DNA from 2 places in the Rhizobium sp. BR 314 genome. Region 2 is predicted to be linked to the other one. Evidence: riboswitches for the same ligand, from Rfam matches in the RefSeq annotation. Region 2 holds a riboswitch; the other holds the start of a gene.
The links. Region 2 has a riboswitch for cobalamin ahead of cobU (bifunctional adenosylcobinamide kinase/adenosylcobinamide-phosphate guanylyltransferase). Riboswitches for the same ligand answer to the same signal wherever they lie in the genome.
Positions count from the first base shown of each region.

Region 1 (3,928 bases), on a different contig from region 2:
TTGCGGCTTGGCAGGATCAAGCACAAAATCCACGCGCCGGGTTGGAAGTTCGATCAGCCTGTAGGGAGTGGTCTTGTCGTCTGGATCGATGAGCACGATGTTCTGCTCGCCGTAATTGCCGAGAAAGAACTGCATAAATGTGCCGCCGAGCAGGGTCGAAACCTTGCCCTTCGGCAATGCCGCACCATAGGCGAGCATCTCCATCTTCGGGCCGTCGACTCCGCCGGGACGAACGATAAACACGCCTTCTTCGCAACCGAAGGCGACCAGCCGGGCAGATGTTGCTTCTCCATGTAGGCCCGTGCAGGTTCCAATTTGACCGACCTGTTTCCCCTCACGATCAAGTATCCGCAGCCCGAGGCGCGGCGGCAATTCGCCTTCCTTCACCGGCGCGTTCAGATCGGGCGCCGACACAAGGAGGTGGTTGCCCATCGGCACCGCGACACCGTGATGGGCGGCGGTCGTGTCAAATGCGCGAATTTCGGGCTTGTTCTGGAGGAGATCCGCCTCCGAGAGGAGGTCGAACTTGCCGCCGCGATCATAAAAGATCGTCACCTCGTTGGCGTGGCTGACCACATGGCCCGGCTTCTCGCCCTTGATCACGGTTGCAATCAGTTTCGGATCGGAAAGGGCGATATCGCGGTGATCGCCATGATCGGAAAGAGATATGCCGGTATCGACTGCTAGTACCACATTCTTTTCGCCCTGTACGGCAAAGACTGTCCTGCCGGATTGGCTGAGCGAAAGGGATGCATATCCTTCGATGTCGAAACGGCCGATCTCCTTGCCGCTCGCGACGTCGATTGCCCGAACCACCGGCAGGCTATGGTCTGCGACGAACAGTCTCCATGTCTCCGATGCGACTTCGTCGTCGGCGAGAGACGAGAATGGCAATAACAATGCGCAGACCAGCGAGGTGGCTGCGAGAAGGTGATTTGAACGAGAGTAAAACATGGATGATCCTTTATGTAATAACATTACATATCAATTGTTATAAAGTAACATCATGGTTGTCCAGCCCCACAGATGCAGGGTTTGGTGGTGCTATCCACACATTATCAACATTCAAATTAAGGCAGGGATGTCGGAACCAGTTGACGCAACTTTAACCTCATATACTATATATAGTGTTCGAGGTTCCTTCGATTCGCAAGAATTGGAGGCTAAGATGGGAATACGGTCGGCAGCCATGATGATTGCCAAGCCGTAGCTGCCCCCGCAACTGTGAGCGGCGAGTGTTCGTTCGAAATGGCCACTGAGACCAGCGTCTTGGGAAGGCGGATCGAATGCTGCGACCCGTGAGCCAGGAGACCTGCCTCGAGCATAACGTCCACGGGCGGGGTGTCCGGATGGCGAGCGAAGGTTCGCGCGGCATGATTGTCGTCGTCTTTGCTCCCGCGAATGCCCCGCATGAATAGCTTCGGGGTGAAGTCCATGTTTTTGAGTACCCATATCCGGCTTCGCGAATGACGGTCGTTTAAGCGACCAGCCGCGAGCTGCATCCGTTTCTGCTGTCATCCCGAATGCGGGCATCCTTTGGTGCCCGGACCCTTTTGCACGCCTATATATAGATACGAGGACATCCAATGGTTACCGTCTACAGCAAGCCCGCCTGCGTACAATGCACTGCGACCACCCGCGCTCTCGACCGCCAGGGCATCGATTACACCATCGTCGACGTTTCCACCGACAGCGAAGCCTACGAGCTGGTGCAGGGCCTCGGCTACCGTCAGGTTCCGGTCGTTATCGCCGGCGAACAGCATTGGGCCGGTTTCCGTCCCGACATGATCAGCGCCCTCGCCTGAGGACTTGAAGGTGGGTGAGCTCGTCTATTTCTCCAGCAGATCCGAGAACACCCATCGCTTCGTTGCCAAGCTTGGCTTGCCGGCCGCTCGCATCCCGCTTTCAGCGGGCGAGGAGCTTAGAGCTGCCCGTCCGTACGTTCTCATTGTCCCGACCTATTGCGGCGAAGGGGGCAAAGGTGCCGTGCCCAAGCAGGTCATCCGCTTCCTCAACGATGCGGATAACCGATCAAATATCCGCGGGGTCATCGCCGCGGGCAACAGCAACTTCGGGGCGACCTACGGTATCGCCGGCAGCATCATCTCCGACAAATGCAAAGTGCCGTTTCTGTATCGGTTCGAGCTTTTGGGGACGGCGGAGGATGTTGCCAATGTCAGACACGGATTGGAACGATTTTGGACACGCTAACGCTTGACCGGCCAGCAAAGGCCACGGAAACGGCACTGGACTATCACGCCCTCAATGCCATGCTGAACCTCTATGACGAGCAGGGTCAAATCCAGCTCGACAAGGACCGCATGGCGGCCAAGCAGTATTTCCTTCAACACGTCAACCAGAACACTGTGTTTTTCCATAACCTGCGGGAGAAGCTGGATTATCTGGTGACTGAAGGCTACTACGAGCAGGAGGTGCTGGATCAGTATTCCTTCAACTTCGTGCGCGATCTCTTCGATCATGCCTATGCGAAGAAGTTCCGTTTTCCGACGTTCCTCGGTGCGTTCAAATATTACACCAGCTACACGCTGAAGACTTTTGACGGAAAGCGCTATCTAGAGCGCTATGAAGACCGTGTCTGCATGGTTGCACTGGCGCTCGCCCGCGGCAGCGAGCAGCTTGCACGCGACATGGTGGACGAAATCATTTCCGGCCGTTTCCAGCCGGCGACGCCAACCTTCCTCAATGCCGGCAAGAAGCAGCGCGGCGAGCTAGTTTCCTGCTTCCTGCTGCGTGTCGAAGACAATATGGAGTCGATCGGTCGCGCCATCAATTCCGCGCTGCAGCTCTCCAAGCGCGGCGGCGGTGTGGCACTGTCTCTCACTAATATTCGTGAGGCTGGCGCCCCGATCAAGCACATCGAAAATCAGTCTTCTGGCATCATTCCCGTCATGAAGCTGCTGGAAGACTCCTTCTCCTACGCCAATCAGCTGGGTGCAAGACAAGGGGCCGGCGCCGTCTATCTGAACGCCCACCACCCCGACATCATGCGTTTCCTCGACACCAAGCGCGAGAATGCCGACGAAAAGATCCGCATCAAGACGTTGTCGCTTGGCGTCGTCATTCCCGATATCACCTTCGAGCTCGCGAAGAACAATGACGATATGTACCTGTTCTCGCCCTATGACGTGGAGCGTGTCTACGGCGTGCCGTTTACCGAAATTTCGGTGACGGAAAAGTACCGCGAGATGGTAGCCGACAGCCGCATTCGCAAGAAGAAGATCAAGGCGCGCGACTTCTTCCAGGTGATTGCCGAAATCCAGTTCGAAAGCGGCTATCCCTACATCATGTTCGAAGACACGGTGAACCGCGCCAACCCGGTCGCTGGCCGCATCACTATGAGCAATCTCTGCTCGGAAATCCTGCAGGTGAGCGAAGCGAGCGAATTTAGCGACGATCTCTCCTACAAGCACATGGGCAAGGACATCTCCTGCAATCTCGGCTCGCTCAACATCGCCGCCGCAATGGACAGCCCGGATTTCGGCAAGACGATCGAAATGTCGATCCGCGCGCTGACCGCCGTCTCCGACATGAGCCACATCTCTTCTGTGCCCTCGATCGAGAAGGGCAACGACGACAGCCACGCCATCGGCCTTGGCCAGATGAACCTGCACGGCTATCTCGCCCGCGAACGCATTTTCTACGGTTCCGAAGAAGGCGTCGATTTCACCAACATCTATTTCTACACCGTGACCTATCACGCCGTCCGCGCCTCCAACTTGCTCGCAGTCGAACGGGGCCAGAGCTTCAAGGGCTTCGAGAATTCGAAATACGCCTCCGGCGAATATTTCGACAAATATACCGGACAAGAATGGAAGCCGGCGACCGCGCATGTGGCCGAGCTGTTCGAAAAGGCCGGCATTGCCATCCCGACGCAGGAAGACTGGTTGGAACTGAAGAAGGCCGTGAT
Region 1 covers NZ_JARWLA010000007.1:181,521-185,448, reverse strand. Annotated here, with positions in the region: gene QD461_RS12615 (hypothetical protein) at 1-954, opposite strand, end outside; cobalamin riboswitch at 1,118-1,335, shown strand; gene nrdH (glutaredoxin-like protein NrdH) at 1,587-1,805, shown strand; gene nrdI (class Ib ribonucleoside-diphosphate reductase assembly flavoprotein NrdI) at 1,816-2,211, shown strand; gene nrdE (class 1b ribonucleoside-diphosphate reductase subunit alpha) at 2,199-3,928, shown strand, end outside.
Region 1: linked by a shared signal. The riboswitch ahead of nrdH (glutaredoxin-like protein NrdH) and the one ahead of cobU (bifunctional adenosylcobinamide kinase/adenosylcobinamide-phosphate guanylyltransferase) in region 2 are both predicted to bind cobalamin.

Region 2 (3,928 bases):
ATTGCTCGGGAGCTTGAAACAGTACTTGACCCCGCCTGGCTGGATAGCCTCGTTCACTAAGTCTGATGTCGATGGCCTGCTCTAGAGTTCGCCCGAAACTTCGCGGCGACGACGATCGAGTTCTTCGCTGTAGCGCCGCAGCGTATAGCTTTCCGTCAGCAGACCGATGACCTTGCGCTCGATCAGGTCGTTGACGACTACCAGCGCTTCACTCTTGGTCTGGTCGAACATCGCGGCGGCCTGTTTGGCATTCATCTGCGGCTGCAGGAACTCGTTGCGAAAACGGATGAAATCGGCAAGGCCGTGTTCTTCGTCGTCCTTTTCGATCGGGCTGGCATAAACGTCCGGCACGAGAACCATTCCGGAATACTTCTCGTTCTTGTCGATCAGGATGACGCGCTGGGCCGAGCCGATCGGGAAGTTCTTGCGGAATTCCTCGATGCTCATGTCGATGCTGCCGGTGTGAACATCGGGGCGCATCATGCGGGCAACGGTGAGGTTGCGGATCCAGCCGACATCGTGCGCGCTGCGGATGCTTTCGCCGCGCAGATGGAAGCGCCACGTCGCGAAGGAGTAGCCGAAGGTCGTACGCACCACGAGCGACGACGTGATGACTGCCGCCAGCACCAGCGCGGTAATCGGGAAGTCGCCGGTAATTTCCAAGGCCAGGAACGTCATGGTTAGCGGGCCGCCGATGATGGCGACAGCCAGCGAACTCATGCCGACCACCGCGTAGACGGCAGGCGTCAGAGTCGCGTGATCGAGATAGGGCGCACAATAGGCGAAGATCTTGCCGAGCAACGCGCCCATGAACAAGGAGGCGAAGAACAGGCCGCCTCTGAAGCCGGAGCCGATCGATACGGCTGACGCGAGCGACTTGAGGAGGAAAAGCCCGACGAGCGCGCCCAGCGTTACGTCCGTGGACAGATTGAGATGCAACGCTCCATGGCCGGCCGACAGGACCTGCGGCGAGATCAACGCCAGCAGACCGACGACCAGGCCGCCGAGGGCCGGGCGGAAGGGCATCGCGATGGCGCTCTTGCGCGCCAGTTCCTCGACCCAGGCGACGCCCTGCATGATCAGGATGCCGATACCGGCACAGAAGGCGCCGAGCAGGACGGCCGGAAGGTAGTCCGCCGGGACGATCGCGCCAAAATGATCGATATCGATGGCGAAATCGTCGCCCGCGAGCAGCCGGGCGATCATCGTGGAGATCAACGCCGAAACGACGACCGGTGTCAGTGTCAGGATGGAATAGCTGCCGATGATCAGCTCGAAGGCGTAGAAGGCGCCGGTCAGCGGCGCATTGAATGCGGCAGCAATGGCGCCTGCCGCGCCGCAGCCGACGAGCATGCGCAGATCCGCACGGCGCATCTGCATCTTGTAACCGAACTTCGAAGCGATGCCGGCGGCAAGCTGCGTATAACCAGCTTCAAGCCCGACGGAGGCGCCGAACCCGTTGGAGATCAGGTTCTGCACGGCGACGATGATACTGTCGGTGAGCGACATGCGGCCGCCATGCAGCGCATTGGCCTCGATCGGGTCGACCATGGGCTTTTTGCGCGTGCGCGACAATATGTAGAGAAGAATCCCGAGAATGATGCCGCCGGCGATCGGCGCGATCAGCAGTACCGACTTGTCGGGAATTGCGACGGCTGCCGAGCTGAGGCGCTCGTAGTCCGTTATGCCGTAAATGAGGCTATGCAGCTTGCGCGAGATGTAGCTCATCGCAATCACGGCACAGCCTGAGGTCACACCTGCCAATGCGCCGGCAAAAACAAGCCCCAGTTCGCCACGGCGCAGCAATGCCCTGAAACGACCAAGATCGAATAGGACCGAGAAGACGCCAAGACGGCGAGGTTGAAATTTCTGTAGCATGGGGAGCGGACGATATATTCTACTCGAATGTGGGAGCTTAACCTCTATAAACTCCTAACATCAAAGAAATGCGGCAAAAAGACTGCTGCTCTCCGGGGAATTTGCTACGAGTTCGCGCGTGAAGCGGAGAATGTCGCAATGACGCCCTTGATTGACTCGAACTGGGCGAGAGCCTAATCATGATCGCCATAACGAATGGTTCCTAGGCGGCGATCTGCCGCATGGGATGAAAAGGGAATGTGAAGGGACGGACCCAATCCGGGCGTTCTCATCACAGCCGACCCCGCGACTGTAGAGCGGTCAGGGTCTTTCGTTCGGTTTGAAGCCTATTTCGTCGATGATTCGCATGGGGCGAACGAGGCGGGGTAGGCGCAAGTCGGAAAAGCCACTGGCGTGGCATCATGATCAACCGGGGTTGGACGCCTCTCATTCTACGAATCGTCCGCCTTTTCATGATGGATTGCCGGGAAGGTGAGAAAGACCCGCTGGCGCACGATCGGGGGCGACCGGTTTCGGTCCGCCCCCGTCGCGGCGCCTTATCCGCGAGCCAGGAGACCTGCCAGGCGTGCCGGGCGAAAAGCCTGTTTCGGGAACGCGAGTTCCGCTGCCAGCACGGAGGTTGTCATGGCGCAAGACGAGTTTTCGGCGTGTAGACGCCATTTTTCCAGTTTCAGCCACGTGCTGCCGACACGCCCCGTTGTGCGCGGGCGGAAATAGCGTATGTCCTCTTCGACTTCTCAGGCTGTTTTCGTTCTTGGTGGGGCGCGCTCAGGCAAATCCAGATTCGCCGAATCCCTGATTGTGGACACCGGGCTTGAACGTCACTACGTGGCGACAGGCCGGGCGTGGGACGATGAGATGCGCGAGCGCATCGCGCAGCATCGTGCCGATCGCGGCGACCTGTGGTGGACACATGAGGAGCCGCTCGATCTGGTGGCGCAGCTTGCCGCTGTCGACGCTGAAGGGCGCGCAATACTCGTGGATTGCCTGACGCTCTGGGTTACCAATCTGATGATGGCCGAGCGGGATATGGCGGTGGAGTTTGCTGCTCTCACGGAATTCCTGCCAAAGACGCGATCGCGGCTTGTTCTCGTCTCCAACGAGGTGGGTCTTGGAATCGTGCCGGAAAATCGCATGGCGCGCGAGTTTCGCGATCATGCCGGCCGTCTGCACCAGATGGTCGCGGCGGCAAGTGCCGAAGTCTATTTTATCGCAGCGGGTTTGCCGCTGAAAATGAAGGGTTAATCCATAATGAATCAGGAAAAGATTCCCGCCACCGTCATCACCGGCTTTCTTGGAGCCGGCAAGACGACGATGATCCGCAACCTCCTGCAGAATGCTGCGGGCAAGAAGATTGCCTTGATCATCAATGAATTCGGCGATCTCGGCGTCGATGGCGACGTGCTGAAGGGCTGTGGCGCAGAGAACTGCACCGAAGACGATATCATCGAACTGACCAACGGCTGTATCTGCTGCACTGTCGCCGACGATTTCATCCCGACCATGACGAAACTTCTGGAGCGCGATTCGCGCCCGGACCACATCGTCATCGAGACCTCGGGCCTTGCGCTGCCGCAGCCGTTGGTCGCCGCCTTCAACTGGCCTGATATCCGTACGCACGTTACCGTCGATGGCGTGATCACCGTGGTCGATAGCGCTGCCGTTGCCGCTGGTCGCTTTGCCGACGATCACGACGCAGTCGAAGCCCGCCGCATCGAGGATGACTCGCTCGATCACGAAAGCCCGATCGAAGAACTGTTCGAAGATCAGCTGACCTGCGCCGACCTCATCGTGCTCAACAAGACCGATCTGATCGACGGTGAAGGTCTCGGCCGCGTCCGTGCTGAGGTCGCCTCGCGCACCGCCCGCAAGCCGACGATCATCGAAGCGAAGAACGGCGACGTGCCGGCGGCCGTATTGCTCGGCCTCGGCATCGGCACGGAAGACGATATCGTCAACCGCAAATCGCATCACGAGCTGGAGCATGAGGACGGCACGCCGCACGACCACGACGAATTCGATAGCTTCGTCGTCGAACTCGGCCCCATTG
Region 2 covers NZ_JARWLA010000004.1:321,004-324,931, forward strand. Annotated here, with positions in the region: gene QD461_RS08600 (cobyric acid synthase) at 1-60, shown strand, start outside; gene QD461_RS08605 (chloride channel protein) at 82-1,878, opposite strand; cobalamin riboswitch at 2,058-2,457, shown strand; gene cobU (bifunctional adenosylcobinamide kinase/adenosylcobinamide-phosphate guanylyltransferase) at 2,599-3,123, shown strand; gene cobW (cobalamin biosynthesis protein CobW) at 3,130-3,928, shown strand, end outside.